DNA from 3 places in the Terribacillus sp. 7520-G genome. Region 3 is predicted to be linked to each of the others. Evidence: riboswitches for the same ligand, from Rfam matches in the RefSeq annotation. Region 3 holds a riboswitch; each other region holds the start of a gene.
The links. Region 3 has a riboswitch for S-adenosylmethionine ahead of CHH53_RS11305 (methionine ABC transporter ATP-binding protein). Riboswitches for the same ligand answer to the same signal wherever they lie in the genome.

Region 1 (8,052 bases), on a different contig from region 3:
CTAGAAAATCCATTCCAAAGGCGATTCGCTCCGTCTTCTGGCGGATCCTATTGTTCTACATCTTGGCTATCTTCGTCATCGGGATGCTGATTCCTTATACAACAGAAAGCCTGGCAAGTGATGATGTCCGTCTGAGTCCGTTCACGCTGGTGTTCGAGAAAGCGGGAATCGCATTTGCAGCATCAGTCATGAACGCGGTCATCCTGACTGCTGTCCTGTCTGCCGGTAACTCTGGCATGTACGCGAGCACACGGATGCTGTGGAACTTGGCGAAAGAAGGGAAAGCACCTGCATTCCTTGGTAAGCTGAATAAAAATGGCGTACCAGTAAACGCGCTTATCGCCACAACGGCGGTAGGCTGTGTAGCCTTCCTGACATCCTTCTTCGGGAATGGTGTCGTGTATACATGGCTTTTGAACGTATCCGGTATGGCAGGCTTCATCGTCTGGGTCGGTATTGCTGTCAGTCATTACCGATTCCGTAAAGCATACCTTGCCCAAGGAAACGATATCAAGGATCTGCCATATACAGCTAAATTCTATCCAGCCGCACCGATACTAGCCTTTGTGCTATGTGTCATCGTCATAATCGGCCAAAGTTTCTCTGCTTTCACAGCAGACGGCATCGATTGGGGCAGCTTGATCGCATCCTACATCGGTATTCCGGTCTTCCTGCTTTGCTGGATCATCTATAAAGTCAAAAAGAAAACGAAGGTGTACAAATTGGAGGAAGTTGATTTGACTACTCCATCACATGAAACAGCACCTGAATGAGCAAAAGCTGCCGATCACTCGGCAGCTTTTTTGCTTGGAAACGGGAAGCTGCATCCGGCAGCTGGAATGCATGAATAATTTCCTGCATTTTTTTGTATCTTTATCCTATATACCCGTTATACTGAAACTAGAGGTGAACAAATGAAAATTGCAATTGTGACAGACAGTCTCACGAACCTGAGAGAAGAGGATTTACAGCGATATCCTTTTATATATTACGCCCATTTACATGTCATTATTGATGACAAGTCCTATGCTGACTTAAAAGAGATCACCAATGATCAGCTATTTCGGTTCATTGATCAGGGGGCTGCATATTCTTCTTCCCTGCCGTCACCAGAGGTATTTGTAAAGCTTTATGAAGAACTGCTGGCAGAATATGATGCTATCATCAGCTTGCACTGCACAGAGAATGTAAGCGGTACCGTCAATTCCGCCCGTATTGCCAGGGATACAATCGAAGGCGCTGACGGGAGGATCACTGTCATTGATACGAATACTGCCTCCATCGGTACAGAAAATATCGTCATCAAAGTGTGCCAGCTCATGGAGCAAGGGGAAGCTTTCGATGAAATATTGAGGGCGGTTGAATTTTACCGTTCCCACAGCCAGCTCTACCTTACGATAAATGACCTGACTACACTGGTGCGTACCGGCCGAATTTCGAAAACAGCCTCCAGGATCGGAAACCTCCTGCATATAAAACCGATTGTCGGTTTTGAGGAAGCGAAGCTGGAAGTCATGGGTAAGGTCCGCACGAAGAAACGCCTGCTGAAGTGGATGCTGGAAAAATTACGACATAATATCGAGCAATCCGGGAAACAGGTTGTCCGGATAACACATGTGAATTCCACCGAGCTTGCCGCTGAGTTAAAGGAAGCAATGGAAGCATTCGGTGATAAAGCAGAAGTCTTCATCAGCAACGAAATAAGCTCCGTCATGGCAATTCATTTTGGACGGGGCGGTATCGGTGCCAGCTGGATGCCGGCTGACTATCCATATGAATCGGCTACATGATACAGGGACCTCGGACAGCGTGATTGCCCGAGGTTTTATTGTAATGATCAATCCAATGCTGCTAAATGGATAAGTGTAAAGTCCTATGGGGTTTGTAACGCCATAATCGTCAGCTTCCATTATCCAAAATTATGTAATATAATAAAATATTACAAAGGGGTTGAAGGCAGCTATGAAAATCTGGGATTTTATATCTAAGTATTGGTTCGGTATATTTCTGGTGTTGTATCTCTTACTTCGGGATTATCCATTTGGAAGTACATCACAGACAATTAGCGATATTCTCATGTTAGTAACTGTAATCCTGACTATCATTAGTTGGGTTGTATCTAAGAAAGCCAATCAAGTAAAGAAAGAAATAGAAGAATTGGAGAATAACTGAGTCACCTATTGGTGGCTTTTTTGATGCATAAGAGTATTTGAATATCCATTATTTGTTTCATTTTTTATATTGCAAGCCGAAGAGAATTTTTTATTAATTACAATTTCAGCTGTTTTTTATTACTTTGGTTTATAGGTTTTCCCTGCATCCAGTTATCCTGAGTATACCGATAAGATATATTGACAATCATTGAATGGAATGATACACTTTCTGAAAACTGTATATGTTTCTTATCCAGAGAGGTGGAGGGATATGGCCCTGCGAAGCCTCAGCAGCAGGTCTGACGACAGACACTGTGCTAATTCCATCGGTTCATAACCGGCAGATAAGATGAATAGAGGAAGCCTCTCGACGCATCTTGTCCGAGAGGCTTTTGTATTTGTCCCGCTGCCTATACGAAAGGGGAAGGCAACATGTTTGAATTGATCCGGGAATTATCCAAGTACAAAGGGTATAATCAATCGTTTGTTTCACAAATCGTCGATAAGATCACGCCGTTTGCGGATGAGATGCACTTCGACAGACGGGGGAATCTTATTGTCCGTAAATATGGAGAAAAGTATACGCCAAAAATCACCTTGCTGGCAGAGGTGAAGGAAGAAATCTATGTGGTGACATCGATCACCGAGTCAGGGGCGCTTGTAGCAGACGCGAATTATTTTTCGTTGACGTATGCGCAAGGGCAATCGGTCCAGGTAGAGACAAAGAATGGATTGCTGTGCGGAGTGGTCATGGCAGGTGAAGCAGGTCAGCATGCCGCTGTCATCGATATCGGGGCCAATACCGAGCATGATGCACGTGAAATGGGGGTGGAACCAGGCAATCATGTGACATTATTCGATGACTTCCTGTATCTTGGTGACGAAGTGAGCGGCCGCGTCGTCGGGAAAGGGCTGGATAATAAGATTGCACCGGCAATTGCAATCAATCTTCTGCAGCAATGGGATACAGCGGAAGGGGACATCACCATCATCTTCTTTCCTTTCCATAATAAGAAGCATCTTGCCAATCAGCTAGAAGGGGAAGCTGCCTTTTATATCGGGTCCGTCCCCCAGCAAAGAATCGCTCATAAAAGCCGGGGAGCAATCGAACTGGGAAGCGGTGTCGCAATCAAAGTGGCAGATAAGACGATACCAATCAATCAGACCCTGAAAAATCAGCTGGTCGATTTGGCCATTGCACATGACATCCCATTCCAACTGGAATTCCTGTTCCGTCATCGGTATAAGAAACTGTCCACTAAAACGCCGGTAAGCATCCTGAATATCCCGATCGAGCATCTCGACCAGACGACACAGGTCGTTTCAGTGAAGGATTTGGAGGATACCAATCAGCTGATCCAGACCTATCTCTGGCGGAGCAAGGAGCTGCAATTCTAAGGAATGCTCTCCCATTCCCGTCCATGTTACCGTATACTGTAGCCATCCAAGGCGATTCATCATGGAGAGGAAAAGACAAGCATACAGTCAGGGGAGATGCTCTTGAAGCAGGCACTGCTGATCATTGATGTGCAACAGGCACTGATTGAAGGCGGTGCAGGGGAGAGACCTGTCTATCGCAAAGAGAATCTGATTGAGCAAATCAACATCGTCATAAGTAAAGCACACAAAGCAGGAGCCGCCAGCCTATTTGTATTCGATAAGCAGGCGACTAATGCTTTTCATGGACATTTCAATGCTGATAATTTCTCTGTCGTACGGTCGGCAGCAGAGGATATATTTGATCCGGTACATGATACGTTTCGATAAGCTGTACAAAGGAAAGCCAGGATACGGATGACCCAAGCCCAACACTGGGGAGCTTGGGTCATTTTATTGCAAAGAAAGAAAAGGAGCTGTCAGAGATCCATTTTCTTCGTCAGGCATGACGATATTTTTCTGAATAATCAAAATTATAGTCATATAACCTTACAACTTCCATGCATCTTACCGAGCCTTTGGACATAATGAACATATATTCCATCTCAAATACATTTTTTCAGGAGGTATCCTATTGGGATTTGAAGCTTTTTTGACGTCGATAAGCGGTTATTTATGGAGTGTGCCGATGCTGATTTTCATAGCGGTGGTTGCGGGCGTTTATACGATAGCTTCTGGTTTGCTGCAGGTCAGATATCTGAAGGACATGGTTGTGCACACATTTACCGGAAAAAGTTCCGAATCAGGCGTTTCGCCCTTTCAATCGCTGGTCATCGCACTATCCGGAAGAGTCGGTACAGGGAATATAGCTGGTGTTGCGACTGCCATCGCGGCAGGAGGACCGGGAGCCGTATTCTGGATGTGGTTCATTGCTTTCTTCGGGTCGGCGGCTGCTTTTGCGGAGTCGACGCTTGCCCAGATTTATAAAAAGAAAGTAGATGGCGAGTATCGCGGCGGACCAGCTTATTATGCGGAGAAAGGGCTTGGATGGAAATGGTACGGCTATATTTTTGCGGTGGTCGCGGCTGTATCCACCTGTCTTTTGACTCCGGGAGTGCAGGCTAATGCAATAGCTGACAGTATGAATAATGCATTCGGCATCGGACCGGTGATTACTGGAATTGCCTTGGTTGCCATCACAGGTTATGTCATCTTTGGCGGTGTCCGCAGAATCGCCTTCTTGGCATCCTATGCTGTCCCGATCATGGCATTATTCTATCTAATCGTAGCTGCTATCGTCATTATTGCGAATATCGAGCAGATTCCAAGTACATTTGCACTTATTTTCAGCAGTGCTTTCGGTGTCGACTCCGCGTTTGGCGGTATGATTGGAGCTGCCATAAGCTGGGGAGTGAAACGAGGCTTATATTCCAATGAAGCAGGGCAGGGAACCGGAGCCCAAGCAGCGGCAGCGGCTGAAGTATCCCATCCGGTAAAGCAGGGGTTGGTGCAGACCTTTTCCGTCTATATCGATACGCTGCTCATCTGTACAGCGACCGCATTGATGATACTGATGACAGGCAATTACAGTGTAACCGATCCAGAGGGAGGCTATATCGTCGATTATACGGATGGAATGGAAGCAGGTGCAGGATATACGCAGGCAGCCGTGGATGAAGTACTTGGAGGATTCGGATCGCCGTTTGTAGCCATTTCCCTATTTTTCTTTGCCTTTACCACATTGGTTGCTTATTTCTATATTGCGGAGACGAATCTATTTTATATTGTCAGAGGGAGATCGAGGAAGATTTTCTCCAATATTTTGAAAGTGTTATTCCTGGCAGCGATATTCTTCGGTACGGTCCGTACGGCTACATTGGCTTGGACATTGGCGGATATAGGACTTGGTTTGATGGTCTGGGTAAACTTAATCGCTGTCATCCTGCTGTATAAACCGACGGTGGCAGCGCTCAAGGACTATAAGGCGCAAAGGAAGCAAGGGCTTGATCCCGTGTTCCGTCCTTCGCAGGTCAATATCGAGAATGCGGACTATTGGGTGGAACGTGAACAGGAAGATGAAAGGCAAAGAAAGACCGTGTAAAAAGAGTAACCTGATTCCTAGTCTGGAACAGGCTGAAAAGAGGGACGACGCATTTTTCATTTCTCATCAGCACCGGAAGGATTACCGGGCATGTAACCAAAAAAGTGGGGAGAATCAATATCTCTCCACTTTTTTTGCTGATGGGTAATGTCGTCAAGGAGGACATCATGGTTCTCCAGCCATCCAAATCGTCATGTGCAAAGGCTATTTATGTGTACTTCTATTTTCCGCAAATCGCTCATACAAATCCTTGTCTTCATTGCCCTCTATATATTGTGTATACATGGCTATTTTTTTGTTCATCAGATCCAGATTGCGCTGATACGCTGCAATCTTCGCTTCGACATTTTCTTTATGCCGGATCAAAAGAGCGACTAATTCCTCGTAGTCATCACTTTCTGCTTCCCGAAGCTCTTTGTATTTTTTCAAATCCTCCAGTGACATACCGGTCCCTTTCATATGCACGATTGCACGATGAATTCGGTCCAGAGCCGGTCATCTTCTGAGTAGACACGGATATTGCCACTATTCCGTTTTGGCACAAGCAAGCCTTCTTTTTCATAGAAACGCAAGGTATGCTCGCTTAGCCCCGTAAGTTTCGCCAATTCCCCTATACGATATGCCATCGTCCATTCTCCTTGTCCGCCGATGCCATTCACAGCTTGCTGTACCGCTCTTCGTCAACAGGTTCCAGCCAATCGGTCTTACTTACATTCGTTGTTGTCATATGTTATCCTTCTTTCTCATTTTCATCATAAACTTGCTTGGCTATATGAAATGCTGACCAAGCTTTCGGCCATCCGGCATAAAAGGCCAGATGTGTGATGACTTCAGCAATTTCTTCTTTCATTAAGCCATTTGCTTTTGCTTTCTGGAGATGAGGGGTGAGCTGTTCCATATTTCCACCCGCAAGCAGTGCAGAAACAGTGATCAAACTGCGGTCGCGTGGTGATAACTCCTGCTCCCTTGACCAGACCTCACCAAAAAGGACATCATCATTCAGTTCAGCGAATTTCGGAGCGAAAGCCCCCAACAAATCCCGTCCTGCTGTTTGTTTTTCTGCCATTTAAAATTCCCCTTCCTGCAATTCATTCAGTATCTTCATTATTTACGCTACACCTTAGAGTCGACTCAAAGTCAAGGGGATATAACAGCACCGTATTTACAATGTTGAAACCGCTTTTTATCCAAAGTCACAAAACTGTAAGAGAGTTATTGCTGATTTGTGAAAATGATCATAATAATAAGCGCAATCCATTCTTCTCGTTTATACTACAAATGTAGAAGGAAAAGCGCTGATCCCTCTCAATCTAATATGTGAAATGTTTAACAAACTATTCTCGTGGATGGAGTGTGGAAGGAAATGATCATAAAGTGGATTCGAAGCAGCAAAACGGCTGCAGGGCTTTGGGCGATTATCCGGATTTATCTAGGATATACGTGGCTTACGGGCGGACTCGGCAAACTGACGGGCGGTGGGTTCGATGCTGGCGGCTTCCTGCAAGGAGCGATTGCACAGGCAGGCGGTGAGCATCCGGCGGTACAAGGCTGGTGGGCAGTCTTCCTGGAACAGGTGGCCTTGCCGAATGCCGGGCTGTTCAGCTTCCTCGTCATGTGGGGAGAGATCCTTGTCGGAATGGCACTCATTCTCGGAGTCTTTACCAATTTCGCCGCCCTCATGGGTATTACGATGAACTTCGCCTTCCTTTTCAGCGGCACTGTGAGCACAAATGCACAGATGGTCTTGCTTACGATCTTCTTACTAGTCGCTGGAGCCAATGCCGGACGCTATGGACTCGACCGCTGGGTGCTGCCATATTTAAGAAATCACTATCCAAAACATACACCGAGAACACCGACGAAGCCGGTTGCTTCTTAAAGATTTTATGACCTACTGCCATCAAGCAGTAGGTTTTTTGCTGAATAATGCAACTTCATGCGTTGTTTTTCGTACAATTAGTATACTTTCCTTTATGAGGAAAAGAATGGAGGATATATGATGGTCTTACTTTTAGATGTATTCAATCTTATGCTGCTGTCTTCTTTGACAGGTACTTATGAAGAAGACGATATCCAGCACAATATCGAACAACTGCGAAAAACAGAATGGTTCCAGCAATATCTGAAACAGCAGCCATACCGTGATTTGCTCATCTATGATAAAGATGTCCGAAAGGTGATAGGGAAGCTGAATGGTAAAAAGCTTGCCAAGAATCCTCAACGACAAGCTTATCAGCGTATCGTCACAAGAGCATTGCAACGGAAAATCATCGTTTCTTAAGAAAGCAGGTACTTATGACAAATCTACAGGTGACAGGCATAGCATCATGTGGCAACTCTCCTAAAAGCGAGCTTATCCGTCAGCTGACGATTGCCGCATTCCAACAACAGTACCAACAGTTAGAGAAACTACTTGCTCCT
Region 2 (8,052 bases), on a different contig from region 3:
GGCCGCTTGTGTTCTCAGCAAGCCGCAATTCGATGAAGAAAAACAAGCTGTAGCAGAGCAGAAAGGAGTGCTGCTATCTTGACCGCATTATTGGAAATCAAGGATTTACACGTCCATTTCCCGATCAAGAATGGAGTCCTGCAGAAAACGACAGGTCATGTGAAGGCTTTGAATGGTATCGATTTGACTGTCAATAAAGGAGAAACCTTGGGGATTGTAGGGGAATCAGGCTGCGGGAAAAGCACACTTGCCAGAAGCATCGTCGGATTGCAAAAGCCCACTTCCGGCGATATCCTCTTTAACGGAAAAACGTATACAGATGCGTCTTCCAAGGAGCTTTACGAGCTGCGCCGCAATATGCAAATGGTTTTCCAGGATCCATATACCAGCCTGAATCCGCGCATGAAAGTGAGCGAAAGCATTGCCGCTCCGCTGAAGGCGTACAAAAAGACAAAAAATCTGGAATCCCGGGTAAAAGAGCTGATGGAGCTCGTCGGATTGAATCCCGATGATCATTATCACCGGCTGCCGCATGAATTCTCCGGCGGGCAGCGCCAGCGGATCGGAATCGCCCGCGCCATCGCCCTGGAGCCAAAGCTGATTGTCTGCGACGAGCCTGTCAGTGCACTGGATGTATCCGTCCAGGCCCAGGTCATCAATTTATTCCAGGATCTTCAGAAGAAATTGGATTTGACCTATGTCTTCATTGCACACGATCTTTCCGTGATCAATCATATCGCTGACCGCGTCGCTGTCATGTATCTAGGCAAAGTGATGGAAAAATCCAATCGCGAAACATTCCAGACGCATGCACAGCATCCCTATACAAATGCGCTGCTATCTGCTGTGCCTTTGCCGGATCCCGATAAAGAACGGGCACGGGAACGCATTGTGTTGAAAGGCGAACTGCCTTCCCCTGCCAACCCGCCATCCGGCTGCGTGTTCCATACCCGCTGCCCGAAAGCGACGGAATTCTGCAAAACCAACATACCCGCCCCGGAAGAACGCGGTGTTCCTGGACAGGAAGTAGCTTGCTTCTTTCCAGTCGGTGCGGAGGAGAATGCCAGGATTACATTATAAGAAAAGCAACCTGCACGTGCAGGTTGCTTTTTATGTACCCTTACCATTTTTCCCGGATCAGCTCCACACTCTTTCTATCCCCATCAATTCCCGACCTTCGAATTTCATTATATATCTGGCTTAGTTGATTGTAATAAAAAATCCAAACCATACCGACTATCATAATAGCCCATCATCAGTGTCGTGACAGCGCCATGTGTACCTATTTTTAGATCCCTGATAGATTCTCAGTAAATCCTCCATACTGCCATAAGCCCTTTTTTGACAGTCTGCATTCGACTCGCCTCCTGGAAAGGAGGAGTTTGGGTCGGCAAAAGATTCCTTTAACGAAGGAGATAATTCCTTATCGAAGATCCGCGTATCACTCGGAGCAAAGACGCGTTCCCGCAGATCCTCGATTTCATCCACTTCTTTTTCCGCATATTCCGCCAAGCAACGGATTGTTTCAACTGCACGTGTGTATGGACTGGAAACAAAAAGTTCCATCCCATCACCCTTCAAGGATTTGGCAACCTTTAAAGCATCCCGCCTACCTTTATCAGTCAAAGCTCTCGTTCTTTGATTACCTTCCTTGGGAGATTCGCCATGCCTTATCACATAAATGATGGTAGTTATATTTACACCCCTGATCCTCATTTTCACAGACAAAATCCAGTCTAATCAAACACGCTCAGTTTGTCAGGGTTACGCAGAAATCCAAACAGCATTTGAACCTGCGCCTCCGTATTTCTTTTCAGCGACAATGGCGGGAGCTTGGTTTCGTCAAAGAATCCGACTTCGCTTGTCTCCGCGCTTCCCTGCGCTCCCCCGCCGACAATCTCGCATTGCAGGAAGATTTTGTAGTAATGGAACATTTGCGGTTTGTCGGTATGTTTATCTGAATCCAGCACTGCTAAAAGTTTCTTTGGCATCACGTCGTATCCAGACTCCTCTTTGATTTCCTTTACCGCATTTTCACCAGCCGATAATCCCACCTCACAAAATCCGCCAGGCAGCGACCAGCGATCGTCCATCTTCTCCTTCACCAACAGCAGTTTTCCATCCCGGAACACGACTCCTCGTATATCCAGCTTAGGTGTGGGATAACCTTTTTCGGCTGCGAGCATCCCCCTGACTTGTTCTTTTGACTGCACACTATAATCAGCAATGATTTCCGCGCTGAGCTGCTGCAGCTCCTCGTATCTCTCCCGATTGAATACATCCTTTGAAAAATGCAGCCCTGCCTGGGAAATTGCCTGTATCCTCCTGGCCCATTCCAACCATTTTTCCAAGACTATCACCTATCATCCGTAATCTTATTTATGCTTCGTCCACTAGTTTATGCTTCTGTTCCTGAATAGTGATGGCTCTTTCGGAATTTGGGTGCTGCCCGCATCATAAATACATTGTTTCTCCAGCATTGTCTTGCGCTGCTGCAGATTTTCAACGTGCCGGAATAATAAGCTGATACTAAAGGGGGATTGATGGCAGGTTCTGTCAGCTTCCAGATAACACTTGAGCCGCCTGCTTCGGATACGTTTTCGTCCTGCCTCCTGCCATATGCCATAGGTGCTTGGAGAATTGGCATAGAGCTTCTGCCAGCTGATTCGTCAAATAATGGCCATCCCGCCTTTTCCCCGGTACCTGCCCTAGGCATTGTCTTTCTCCCATTCACTCAAATACATCCTTGCTGTTACATTGTTGGGATTTTCCATCTTCGAGATAAGCTCCAGACTATTCCCATCCAAATCATTGAAATGAATCTTCGCATGTGCCATTCCATCATGTGCCATCACAAAAGGCTCATGAGGGCCGAAGCCAAACGCCTCCCTTGGCCGATATCCTCTTTCCCTCAACCACTCCGAGGCACGTTTCAGATTCTCCAAGCTTACTTGAAATGCGACATGCCTGATCGATGGATGATAATCAAGCTCTGCCTTGTCCGATTCCCAGAGACCAAGCCAGCTGTGGCCCTTTTTTATCCAAAAGAATGCCAATCTATCCTCATGGATATGGGAGAGTTCGAGTCCCAGTCCCTCATAGAATGCAATGGATTCCTTTAAATCACTTACTGGCAGATGTGCTTCATATAATCCTTCTATCAAATAAAACACTCCTTCCTTGATTGTATAATCAGAATATAACAACTAAAAATAGAAATGCTGATATAATTCATACCCCACCATGATTTAGTATCGATATATTATTTATTCAGTTAATTTTTCTATCTTCCAATTGCTTTTCACCCCAATAACAAATCGCATCTAATACAGGAATCAATGATTTTCCTTGTTCTGATAAACTATATTCTACTTTTGGAGGAACTTGCGCATATTCTTTTCTAACTATCAATTGATCCTTTTCTAATTCCTTTAACGTATTGGTCAAGGATTTATATGAGATTTTATCAATCACACGTTTTAACTCGTTGTAACGAATCGGTCCATTACTTGTATATAGGGTATATAAAATTATCATTTTATATTTTCCACCTATCAATGACAAAGTGTATCCAAATCCAGTATTTTTCAAATCCCCATTATATCCGAATGATCGTATATCCATTTCACACTCTCCTTTTGGTTAGTATCGCACTTTCATTACCATACTTGTTTAGAGTCAAAACCCGAAATAAAATGAATGCAGATATAAAGAACACAATATAGGAGGAATAGGAAATGAAAACAATTATTTATGCACACCCCTGGGAAGGTAGCTTTAACCATGCAATTTTAACTTCGATCACAAAAGATTTAGAATCAAAGAAAGAAACATTCCAAGTGATAGATCTGTATAAAGATGAATTTAATCCAGCATTTACCGCAGAAGAATTAAAGTTTTTTAATAAGGGTGAAACGCCATACGAATTAGTTAAGCAATATCAAAAACTACTAAACCAAGCAACTGAGTTGATTTTTATTTTTCCTGTTTGGTGGTGGGATTTACCAGCCATATTAAAAGGTTTCATCGATAAAGTAATGCTATCGGGTTTTGCTATCTTAGAAAATAAAGAAACAGGTGCTTTGACTGGATTATTGACCAACATAAGAAAAACAACCGTCATCACCACTTCTACATCGGAAAAAGAGTATCTTGAAAATGAAGCAGGGAATGCTATTCAAGGTGTTTTCATAAATCGAACTCTTGCTGATCTCGGAATTAAAAACGAACATACTAAATGGATTAATTTTTCTAGGGTGAACTTGACAACTGATGATAATAGACATCTATTTTTAAAAGAACTTCCTCAAATGATATAAGGTCAATCCAAAAGCCCTTCCATGAGGGGCTTCAGCAACTCGAATGACCAGAGTTCCTTCTGAATTAAAATGCTGCAAAGATGTTGCCGGGAATGACTGATTCTGACGTATGTAAAAGGCTGTGGAACTTTCTCCACGGCCCTATTCTAATCTCCATTTATCTCGGTTCTTCCAATTTGACTGTTTATCCATCATTCCAGACTTTCCGCCAACTTGGTAAAGATGACTCCCAGAGCATGCGCCCCGGCATCCGGATAGCCAAGGCTGCGCTCCCCTACCGTACCGGCGCGTCCCATCCGGGCAACGATTTCCTTTGTCTTTTCAGCTCCGTTCACCGCAGCATCCGCCCCCTTCCGGAAAGCAGCCTTCACGTCTTCACCTGCTGCGGCACTCTGCTGCCAGCTGTCTGCACATGGAGCGAGGGCATCGATCAATGTCTTATCGCCAACTTCCGCACCGCGGCCGAAGGAACGTTCCCCGATATCCTGAATTGCCGTGACGATACGCTGCAGCGTATCAGCGAATGCTGGTACAGAAAGCTCGTTTTTCCCTTCTGCCGCTTTACCCGCAGCTCGGAACGCTCCGCCCCAAATCGGACCTGAAGCACCCCCGCAATGCTCCATGATCACCATGGAAGCGTCGTCGAGGAAGCGTGCAATTGTCAGATCATCTTGACTGAGAATCTGCTTCCACTCCCGTTTCAATTGACGGAAGCCTTTTGCCACACTATTTCCGAAATCGCCATCTCCCGCGTGTGTATCCAGCTTATTGAAAGCCGCTTCATTCTCAATGATGATTTCACTCATTTTATCGACTAAGTAGATGATATTTTCCAGCGTGATGGAATCTTCTTTTACTTGTGCATACGAACTGTCCGTTTCCACCCGGAAAGAAGCAACCGCATCCTCCGCTGATTCTTCCCGCTCTTCAAATGGCGGCTGCTCGACCGGTCCGTCGATCTTGAAAGCAGGTGTATCCGAATGGCTGGAAAGCAGCGTGCGCAGCTCCTCATCAAGTGACATGATCGTCACCGAAACACCGGACATATCGATGCTCGTCATATAATTGCCGACGAATATGCGGTTTATTTTTATATGACGCTCTGCCAGTTCCCGATTGACTGACTGATTGAACAGATACAGCTCCTGCAATGGCGTCCCGCCGAATCCATTGATCAGCAATGCCGCGTCTTCTTCCGGCTCTCCTTCTTTCAGTAAGTCATCTACCATACGTTTCGCCAATTCATCCGCTGTCAGTACTTTTTCACGTCTTATCCCTGGTTCCCCATGAATACCCACACCGTATTCCATCTCATCCTCTGCCAGTTCGAAAGTCGGTTCGCCTCCAGGCAGGGTGCAGGATGTCAAGGCTACGCCGATACTGCGTGTCCGCGAAACAGCCTTCTCGGCAGCGGCTTTCACTTGCTGCAGGTCGCGCCCCTCGGCTGCTGCTGCACCGGCAATCTTATGTACAAGGACGACACCGGCAACACCTCGCCTCCCGACCGTATATAAACTATCCTCAACCGCGATATCATCATCGACCTTCACATAATCCACTTCCAGTCCATCTTCCTTGGCCAGGTGAGCTGCATTCTTGAAGTTCATGATATCCCCGCTGTAATTTTTGATGATGAGCAATGTACCCTTCTCACCAGCTGTCTCCTTGATCGCTTGATACACCTGGATTTGGGAAGGGGAAGCAAACATATCACCGCATACCGCGGCATCCAGCATGCCTTCCCCGACAAAACCGGCATGCGAAGGCTCATGCCCGCTCCCGCCCCCGCTGATCAGCGTCACCTTATCCGTTTGCGGTCGTTTCTTTTTGATCACTTTATACTTTTTCAATAACTCGAGCTCCGGGTGCGCCAATACCAGCCCGTGGCACATTTCCAGGACAACATCCTCTGGGCGATTGATGATTTTCTTCATTGGTCATCCTCCTCTTATCCAAGCAAAAGTGTCTATCTTCCTTCAGCTTAACAGAACGAATCAAGAATTGCACAGACTAGGTTGACAAGTCTGAAAAGTTTGGATACAATCACTAAAAAAATAGTTTTCTTATCAAGAGAGGCGGAGGGACTGACCCTGTGAAGCCTCGGCAACCGACTGTCAGCAGCACGGTGCCAATTTCAGAAGGATGATGCATCCTGAAGATGAGAAGCGTGTACGGATAGTTACAGACCCGGCAGCCCTTCTCTTTTATATGGAGAAGGGCTGCTTTCGTATACGCCTTGATAAGCAAGCTTGATTGGAGTGTAAACATGACCAAGAATGTGAAATTTGCTTATTGGGTACCAAATGTGAGCGGCGGATTGGTCATTTCCAAGCTGCCGCAAAAGACGGATTGGAGTTTCGAAGCAAATAAACGCTATGCGCAAATCGCCGAACAGAATGGCTTTGAATATGCCCTGCTGCAAACACGCTTCATCGCAAGCTATGGTGCAGACAAACAGCTCGAGGCGATAACACTCGCCTCGGCCCTTGCCAGTGTCACCGAGAAACTGAACCTTATTTCGGCTGTCCACCCTGGGCTTTGGCATCCAGGCGTCTATGCCAAGATGCTTGCCACTTTGGATCATATCAGCGGCGGCCGTGCTGCTGTGAATATCGTCAGCGGCTGGTTCAAGCAGGAATTCATCAGCTACGGCGAGCATTGGCTCGATCATGATGAACGCTACCGTCGTTCCGAGGAATTCATCCGCGTGCTTCGGGCATTGTGGGAAGAAGAACAAGCTACCTATCGGGGAGACTTTTATCGATTGACGGATGCCCCATTGAAGCCAAAGCCCAAAAATCGGATTCCAATCTTCCAGGGCGGTAATTCAGAGGTTGCCAGGGACATGGCTGCCCGTGTTTCCGATTATTATTTCATGAATGGCAATACACTGGAGGGGTTCCAGCAGCAAATCCAGGATGTAAAAGCCCGAGCAGCCAAACAAGGACGGGATGTCAAATTCGCCGTAAACGGCTTTGCCATCGTCCGGGACACAGAAGAAGAAGCCGTATCCCTTCTGCGTGACATCGTAGCGCACGCCGATGATGAAGCCGTGGAAGGATTCCGGGAATCCGTCAAGGACGCAGGCCAGGCAACACGCAGCAAGCAAGGCATGTGGGCAGACTCCTCTTTTGAGGACCTTGTCCAATATAATGACGGCTTCAAAACCGGTCTGATCGGTACAGCCGAACAAGTAGCCGACCAAATCATCCGCTTGAAACAAATCGGTGTCGACCTTGTCCTGACCGGCCACTTCCATTATGAAGAGGATTTGGAGCGCTTCGGTCGTCAAGTCATCCCGCTCGTCCGTGAAAGGGAAGCAGCTTTGACACATGCAAAACAGCCCACTTGATGTGGGCTGTTCACTTATGCACAGGAGCAATCACTTTAAGCTTTTCACCAAGTTGAACCAAACTTTACCCGCATGCTCAGAAGCTGATTCCCCCTCATTACAGTACCCACTTGCCTCATAGAAAGGCACCAAATGATCCAAGCATGTCAGGGTGATTCCCTGCCTTTGATATCTCACACACATTTTTTCCAATTCATTTAACAGCTTTACCGCAATCCCTTTCCCTCTATGGTGAGGATGCACCGCCAAACTGAGTATGCTTTGAAATCCCCCGCTTGGCGGATTAGGGATTGTATGTTCAAACAATTCATCATTGATATAATGCTGAGGTATGACTGGACCGACGACATAGCCGAGGATCTTATCGCGGCTATCTCTTGC
Region 3 (8,052 bases):
TGAAAGCGGTTGTAGTATGATGGAATCAGATATCATTCAGGTCATCTGATGACCTTACTTGTGAGGTGGCAGCATGAAGGTTACATTATTTGCGACATGTATTGTGGATATGTTCCAATCCGATGTCGGGAAGGCGACGGTGGAGCTTTTGGAAAGGCTGGGCTGTGAGATTGTATTTCCGACAGGACAGGTGTGCTGCGGGCAGCCGGCATACAACTCCGGTTATGTGGAAGATGCCAAGAAAGCGATGAAGAAGATGATTGCGACATTTGAGGATGCCGAGGTCATTGTCACACCATCAGGCTCCTGTGCCACGATGTTCAAGGATTACCAGCATGTTTTCCGGGATGATCCCAAATGGCGCCCCCGGGCAGAACGGCTGGCCGAAAAGACATACGAACTGACAGAATTCATCGTGGATGTCCTGAAAATAGAGGATGTCGGGGCGAAGCTTGAAGGGGTGGCTACTTACCATCCATCCTGTCATATGACAAGGCTGCTTGGAGTGAAGGATGCACCGATGAAGCTTCTTTCGCATGTAGAGGGCTTGGAAATGCAACCGCTTCCCAATGCGCAGAATTGCTGCGGATTCGGCGGGACGTTTTCCGTTAAGATGGGGAATATTTCTGAACAAATGGTCGATGAGAAAGTGGATTCCGTGACGGAGACGAAGGCAAGCTATCTGATTGGGGCGGATGGCGGCTGTCTGCTGAATATTGGAGGCAGGATGCAGCGCCGCGGCAAGCCTGTCAAGGTGATGCATATCGCTGAAGTGCTAAACAGTCGGTGAGGGGGAACAACCATGGCGATGAAGATTGGGAATGAAAAATTCAAGGAAAATGTGAACAAGCAAATGGAAGATACATTCATGCGCGGAGCAGTCGCCGGAGCGCAGGAACGTCTTCGGACGAGAAGGCTGGATGCAGCAGAGGAGCTGGGGAACTGGGAAGAATGGCGTTCCCACGGGGAAGAGATACGTCAGCATACCCTCGATCATCTGGACTACTACTTGCAGGAGCTTGCTGAAAATCTGCAGAAGCGCGGCGGGCATGTTTTTTTTGCCGCTACTGCGGAAGAAGCGAATGACTATGTGAAAGGTATCGTGAAAGAAAAAAGGGCCCAAAAGATCTTGAAGGCGAAGTCGATGGTCACGGAGGAGATCGGATTGAATGCTGTCTTGGAACAGGAAGGCTGCGATGTCATCGAAACAGATCTGGGCGAATACATCCTGCAGCTGGACGACCATGATCCGCCTTCGCATATCGTCACACCGGCACTCCATAAAAACAAAGAGCAGATCAAGGATGTCTTTACCGAGAAGCTGGAGTACAAACTGACTTCCAAGCCGGAGGAGCTGGCTCTGCATGCCAGGGAAAAATTGCGTCAGGAATTCCTGCAGGCAGACATCGGCATTACAGGATGCAATTTTGCCATAGCCGAATCTGGTTCGGTTGGTTTGGTCACGAATGAAGGGAACGCTGGCATGGTTTCCGACTTACCGGATACGCAAATCTGTGTCATGGGGATGGAGCGCATCGTACCGACCTTTGAAGAATTTGAAGTGCTCGTGGGACTGCTTACAAGAAGTGCCGTCGGGCAAAAGCTGACCAGTTATATCACCGCTTTGACAGGTCCGCGGACAGCGGGGGAAGCCGATGGCCCATCCGAGTTCCACCTGGTCATCGTTGATAATGGGCGTTCCGGTATCCTAGGGACCGAATTCCAGTCTGTCCTGCAATGTATCCGATGTGCAGCATGTATCAATGTCTGTCCGGTGTACCGCCACATCGGCGGACACTCCTATAACTCGATATACCCTGGTCCGATCGGGGCAGTGCTGACACCGCTGCTGGGCGGATATGATGATTTCAAGGAACTGCCGTATGCATCGACACTCTGTGCAGCCTGTACGGATGCTTGTCCGGTCAAAATCCCATTGCATCAGCTGCTTCATCGCCATCGGCAAGTGATTGTCGAAAGGGAAGGGCGTGCACCGATTTCCGAGAAGATGGCCATGAAGGCATTTGGTATAGGAGCTTCCTCCAATCCGCTTTATGCAGCTGGATCAAAAATGGCAAGCTCGGTCATGAAGCCTTTTACAAAGGATGAGACCATTTCGAAAGGGCCGGGACCGCTGAAGGCTTGGACCGAAATTCGTGATTTGCCGGCTCCGAACAAAGAGCGTTTCCGTGATTGGTTCAAGGAGCACGAAAAGGAGCGTGACAAAGCATGATACAGAATCAGGCCAGCTTTCTTGCGAATGTGGCCAGCCGTCTGGGCCGAACAAAGGTGCTGATGGAAAAGCCGGCGCGGAATTGGAATTATCGCCCGCAGGATAAGACATTGACTGATAAAACCCCGGATGAGCTAGTGGAGATACTTCGCGATCAATGCCGGCTTATCCATACCGAATTTATCGAGACTGATTCGGCTGCCTTGCCGAATGTGCTGGCAGATACTATAGCAGCCTATGGCGGGGGCCCGTTGGCCATTTGGCAAGACCCACGCTATGAAGCATTTGGTTTGCGTGAACAGCTCCGATCGTGGCCCGAACAAGGAATCGATGTGCATGAATGGGATCCTGCCATTGGATATGACAACATCGGTATTGTGGAGAAAGCCAATATCGGTATTACATTCAGTGATATCACGCTGGCTGAGTCCGGAACGGTCGTGCTGTTTTCGGGGGAAGGCAAAGGCCGCACGGTGAGCTTGCTGCCGCATAAATATATCGCCCTGGTACCGAAAAGCACCATCGTTCCCCGGATGACCCAGGCAGCGCAGCAAATATCCAAGCAAGTACAAAAAGGAGAGACCATTGCATCCTGTATTAACTTCATCACCGGACCAAGCAACTCGGCTGATATCGAAATGAATCTGGTTGTCGGCGTGCATGGCCCTGTGAAGGCTGCTTATATCGTGATAGAAGATAAATAGATGGCTCGGGGAAAAACACCGGGATCAATGTATATCTTAACTGTTGCTTCAAACCGCCAGTTGTAAAAATGTTTCGTTTAAAGAAATTCCAAAAGAGAATGATTATTTAAAAAATGGATTGACATTCAATTGGAAAACCCATAACATGGTAATCAAATCTAACAACTACATACTTGATTTATTCTTATCCAGAGAGATCGAGGGATCAGGCCCTATGACGTCTCGGCAACGGGTTTATCGTAAATACCGTGCCAATTCCTGCAAACACAGCTGTGTTTGGAAGATGAGAATGAGGAAGTTTCATAATGAAGCCCTCTTTTTCTGGATAAGAAAAAGAGGGCTTTTTGTGTAGCGAGGGGGAATAGAGTTGATTACGTTCAAGAATGTATCAAAGACCTTCACAATCGGAAAACGGGAAGTGCACGCCGTACGCAATGTGAACCTGACGATAGAGCAAGGGGAGATTTTCGGCATCATCGGCTTCAGCGGAGCCGGTAAGAGCACATTGCTGAGATTGGTCAATGTGCTGGAAAATCCTACTGCTGGTGCTGTAGAGGTGCAGGGGGTAGATTTAGCCAAATTGCCCCCTAGGGAAGTCCGGAAGGTGCGCAGGAGAATCGGGATGATCTTTCAGAATTTCAATCTGCTAACCTCGCGTACTGTTGCTGGTAATATTGCATATCCTCTGAAACTGGCCAAAATGCCGCGAGCAAAAATAAAAGAACGGGTGGATGAACTGTTGCGCTTCGTCGGCCTTTCGGATAAAGCGAAGAATTATCCAGAGCAGCTCTCTGGAGGGCAGAAGCAGCGGGTTGGAATTGCCAGGGCGCTGGCTACTTCCCCGGATATCCTGATATGTGATGAAGCGACTTCGGCTCTGGATCCGGATACGACAGGAGAGATTCTGCGTCTGTTGAAGAAAGTGAACAAGGAATTGGGCATTACGATTCTGCTGATAACACACGAAATGCACGTGATTCAGGCAATCTGTGACAAGGTTGCTGTCATGGAGGAAGGGGAGGTCATCGAAACGGGCGGAGTATTCGATACATTCACAGATCCTATTCACCAGACAACGAAGCGTTTTATCCGTTCCATACAGCAGGATCTCCCGTCTCCTTCCCTATTGGATGAATGGCGTCAAAAAGGCGGGAAGAAGCTGTATCGGATCATTTTCAAGGGAGAGGTGGCGAGTGACCCGGTATTATCCAGGGTAACGAGGAAGCATGATATCGATGTGAATATTGTGTATGGTTCCGTACAGGAGATACAAGAGAAATTCTATGGGAATCTGCTTGTGAGCTTCCAAGGAGACGAAGAAAGAACGGTCAGCGCAGTAAAGGAACTGGATGATATCGTTCAGATCGAGGAGGTAGAAGTGGCATGGGGGTAGATTGGCAGACATTCTGGCCGCGCATTGTCGAAGCGACCGGCCAGACAATCTTGATGGTGGCTGTCACGTTGGTGATAGGTTCTGTATTCGGCATCATTATCGGACTTTTACTTTTTGTCACACGAAAAGGGAATATACTGGAAAATGCGATTTTGTTTCAAATCATCAATTTCTTAATCAATATCATTCGGCCGATTCCATTCATCATCTTTTTAGTGGCTATCAGTCCGCTGACCAGAGAAGTGGTAGGGACGACAATCGGCACATGGGCAGCAATCTTCCCGATGAGTATAGCAGCAGCCTTCAGCATCGCACGAGTTGTTGAAAATAACTTCATCAGCATCGATCCGGGTGTCATTGAGGCCGCAAAAGCGATGGGCGCCAGTCCGCTCCAGATTATTTATACCATCTTGATCCCGGAAGCGCTTGGTCCGCTGGTTCTTGGATTGACGTTCATTACCATCAGCTTGATTGATTTCTCTGCGATGGCAGGAACAGTTGGAGGGGGCGGTCTCGGGCATGTGGCAATGACCTATGGATATCAGCGGTTCGATACAAGCGTCATGGTTGTTACCGTCGTTATATTGATTGTACTTGTCCAGCTGGCCCAGTGGATCGGCAATACACTTTCAAGAAGGATATTAAGGAGATGAAGAAAATGAAAAAAACATTACTTGGCATTATTTCCTTCGTTTTTGTGTTTGTTCTAGCGGCTTGCGGCAGCAGTTCAGCTGACGGCAGCCAGACCGTTAAAATTGGTGTTACAGGATCGGATGGAGACCAATGGCCAATCCTGAAGGAGAAGGCAAAGGAAGAGGGAATCAATATCGAGCTAGTCGAATTCTCGGACTATACGTTGCCGAACCAAGCATTGGCCAATGGCGAGATAGACATGAACTCCTTCCAGCACATTGCTTTCCTGAGTCAATATGCCAAAGAACATGGCGATACGATTGTCCCGATAGGCTCAACAGTAATAGCCCCGATCGGAGCTTACTCAGAGAAAATCGATAGCCTGGATGAGTTAAAGGAAGGCGATAAAGTAGCCATTCCGGATGACCCATCCAATCAGGCTAGATCGCTTCGGGCTTTGGAAGCTGCGGGTGTCATCAAACTGGCAGACGATTTCGGCCAGTTCGGTGATCCTTCCAAGATTGCAGAGAATCCGAAAAACATTGAAATTGTACCTGTTGTTGCACAGCAGACCCCCCGTGTATTGCCGGATGTAGCTGCATCCTTCATCAATAATGGTGTTGCAGGCCAAGCAGGCTTGAATCCAAAAGAAGATCCGATTTATCTGGAAAATGCCAACGATGACAGCATTACACCATTTGTGAATGTATTTGCGGTAAGGAAAGAAGACGAGAACAATGAGATATATCAGAAAATCGCTGCATTGTATCAGGATGAAGAAGTGAAAAAAGCTGTAGAGAATGATACGAATGGCGGTTCCATAGTTGTGGATGTACCAAAAGAAGAACTGCAGGAGCATTTGAAACGTCTTCAGGAGGAGGAATGAGCGATGGGAAAAGCTGTGACGGCTATGAGCCGAATTTCATGGCATCTTGAGGAGAATGGAGAAAAGTATATCCAAACAAGCCAGGCAATCCATGCAAAGCCGGAGCTTGGCAATCAGGAATTTTTCGCCAGTGAAACGCTCGCTTGTTTGCTGGAAGAGGCGGGATTTCAAGTGGATAAGGGGGTGGCTGGGCACGAAACTGCATTTTATGCGCTGAAAGATAGCGGGAAACCAGGACCACGGATCGCTTTTCTTGCCGAGTATGATGCGCTGCCTGGGATCGGGCATGCTTGCGGTCATAATATCATTGGTACTGCCAGTACAGCAGCTGGTATTGCCCTGGCGGAAACATTGGATCAAATAGGCGGAAGTGTAGCCGTCCTCGGTACCCCGGCTGAGGAAGGCGGTCCCAATGGAAGTGCCAAAGGCAGCTTTGTCAAGCATGGTCTGCTGAAGGGAATCGATGCTGCCTTGATCATACATCCTTCTGGACGAACAAGTGTCACTGGGGAGTTCCTTGCCGTAGATCCGCTTGATTTCCATTTCTACGGAAAATCAGCTCATGCCTCCGGTTCCCCTGAAAAAGGTGTCAATGCTTTGGATGCTGTCATTCAGCTTTTTAATGGTATCAATGCATTGCGGCAGCATCTCCCGCAGGATGTCCGCGTGCATGGAATCATCCCGAACGGCGGGGATGCGCCGAATATCGTTCCGGAATATGCGTCGGCACGCTTTTTCATCCGGGCAGAAACATGGAGTAAAGCACAAGCAGTTTCACAAAAAGTGAAAAATATTGCCCAGGGGGCTGCATTAGCCACCGGAGCCACTGTCAAGATAGAAAGATTTCAAAATGAAGTGAAGGATTTTGTTTTGAATCCAGTGTTGGATCAATTGCTGAAGGAAGAGCTGGAAAATGCCGGCGAATATGTACATGTGAAAAAAGGTAAGGGACGCGGCTCAACGGATACAGGTAATATTAGCTATGAGGTCCCGGCGGCGCATCCTTATATCCAAATCGGACCGGAAGATCTAATTGGTCATACGGAAGAATTCCGTGAAGCAGCTCGCTCAGCGCGCGGTGATGCAGCAGTATTGAAAGGGGCCAAAGTCTTGGCGCATGCAGGTTACCGATTATTGACAGACAAGGAGCTGCTGCAGCAAGCCAAGACAGTATTCGAAGAGAGTAAGGCTGAAAAAGTGATGGGGTAAGTGGTCTATGACGCAAAAGTGTTTCGGTTAGATGAAAAACCCGAACTGTTACGTGAATCTTCAGCCGCAGATTTGCGTGAGTTCGGGTTTTTGACGATACGATTCCATTTCCAATCGATTTCATTCATTTCATCAACTCCTGCTTTTCGTTATATGATTGGTTGGGTGAATTACCAACCAATTGGATGAGGACATGCGATTCAATGTCCTATATGCTAAGTTAGGGAGGAGAGAGATGATGGAGCCGATCATACATGGAATCATTCTTGCTTTCGGGCTTATTTTGCCCCTTGGAGCTCAAAATGTGTTCTTATTCAATCAAGGTATCATTCAAAAAAGGATGATTCATACGCTTCCGGCAGTAATTACAGCTGGAATGGCCGATACAATCATGATTTCCATGGCAGTCGCTGGTGTTTCGGTGCTTGTGTGGACAATACCTTGGATCCAGACAGTGCTTTATGGAATTGGGTTCTGCTTTTTGACTTATATAGGATGGGGACTTTGGAAATCAGTTCCGGATACCGTACAAGCGGGTGAAGAAAGCTTCCCCCCACGAAAGCAAATCATTTTCGCTGCATCTGTATCCTTGCTGAATCCTCATGCCATATTGGATATTGTCGGAGTTATCGGGACAAGCTCCCTGGCGTATTCGGGTCCGGAGAAATGGAGCTTTTCGATGGCATGCATAGCCGTTTCCTGGATTTGGTTCTTCGGCTTGGCAGCTGCGGGGAGACTTATCGGAAGTTTGGTTGCACAAGGGAAACTGCTGCTGATTCTGAATCGTATCTCAGCACTGTTGATATGGTCCATGGCGGTGTTTATGCTAATCCGTCTGAGCAGATTGTTATAGCAATACCTCTGCCGCTAGGCAGGGGATTTTTTTATGTGAAATCCTGCTTTTCCTTTCGATATGCTTTCCATGCCGTCTTTGCGGCAGCATAGCCATAAAAGTACCTCCCTGAAAAAACAGCAATCAAATCATGCATGAGGA

Region 1: another riboswitch for S-adenosylmethionine. It lies ahead of CHH53_RS14605 (hypothetical protein); the one in region 3 lies ahead of CHH53_RS11305 (methionine ABC transporter ATP-binding protein).
Region 2: another riboswitch for S-adenosylmethionine. It lies ahead of sfnG (dimethylsulfone monooxygenase SfnG); the one in region 3 lies ahead of CHH53_RS11305 (methionine ABC transporter ATP-binding protein).

Annotation. Positions count from the first base shown of each region.
Region 1 covers NZ_NQFP01000043.1:17,852-25,903, reverse strand. The annotation lists gene CHH53_RS14620 (amino acid permease) at 1-773, shown strand, start outside; gene CHH53_RS14615 (DegV family protein) at 915-1,790, shown strand; SAM riboswitch class I at 2,400-2,504, shown strand; gene CHH53_RS14605 (hypothetical protein) at 2,586-3,551, shown strand; gene CHH53_RS14600 (cysteine hydrolase family protein) at 3,648-3,920, shown strand; gene CHH53_RS14595 (alanine/glycine:cation symporter family protein) at 4,219-5,631, shown strand; gene CHH53_RS14590 (MerR family transcriptional regulator) at 5,836-6,060, opposite strand; gene CHH53_RS14585 (MerR family DNA-binding transcriptional regulator) at 6,087-6,257, opposite strand; gene CHH53_RS14580 (carboxymuconolactone decarboxylase family protein) at 6,362-6,697, opposite strand; gene CHH53_RS14575 (DoxX family protein) at 6,995-7,510, shown strand; gene CHH53_RS14570 (hypothetical protein) at 7,631-7,912, shown strand; gene CHH53_RS14565 (hypothetical protein) at 7,927-8,052, shown strand, end outside.
Region 2 covers NZ_NQFP01000042.1:41,790-49,841, forward strand. The annotation lists gene CHH53_RS14390 (ABC transporter ATP-binding protein) at 1-82, shown strand, start outside; gene CHH53_RS14395 (ABC transporter ATP-binding protein) at 76-1,080, shown strand; partial or broken gene CHH53_RS14400 (histidine phosphatase family protein) at 1,138-1,716, opposite strand; gene CHH53_RS14405 (NUDIX hydrolase) at 1,737-2,351, opposite strand; gene CHH53_RS17425 (hypothetical protein) at 2,557-2,730, opposite strand; gene CHH53_RS14415 (VOC family protein) at 2,709-3,164, opposite strand; gene CHH53_RS14420 (winged helix-turn-helix transcriptional regulator) at 3,271-3,624, opposite strand; gene CHH53_RS14425 (NAD(P)H-dependent oxidoreductase) at 3,738-4,319, shown strand; gene dhaK (dihydroxyacetone kinase subunit DhaK) at 4,511-6,253, opposite strand; SAM riboswitch class I at 6,380-6,484, shown strand; gene sfnG (dimethylsulfone monooxygenase SfnG) at 6,586-7,671, shown strand; gene CHH53_RS14440 (GNAT family N-acetyltransferase) at 7,702-8,052, opposite strand, start outside.
Region 3 covers NZ_NQFP01000029.1:83,480-91,531, forward strand. The annotation lists gene CHH53_RS11290 ((Fe-S)-binding protein) at 74-790, shown strand; gene CHH53_RS11295 (LutB/LldF family L-lactate oxidation iron-sulfur protein) at 803-2,233, shown strand; gene CHH53_RS11300 (LutC/YkgG family protein) at 2,230-2,937, shown strand; SAM riboswitch class I at 3,119-3,227, shown strand; gene CHH53_RS11305 (methionine ABC transporter ATP-binding protein) at 3,305-4,330, shown strand; gene CHH53_RS11310 (methionine ABC transporter permease) at 4,321-4,983, shown strand; gene CHH53_RS11315 (MetQ/NlpA family ABC transporter substrate-binding protein) at 4,989-5,849, shown strand; gene CHH53_RS11320 (M20 family metallopeptidase) at 5,853-7,058, shown strand; gene CHH53_RS11325 (LysE/ArgO family amino acid transporter) at 7,294-7,911, shown strand.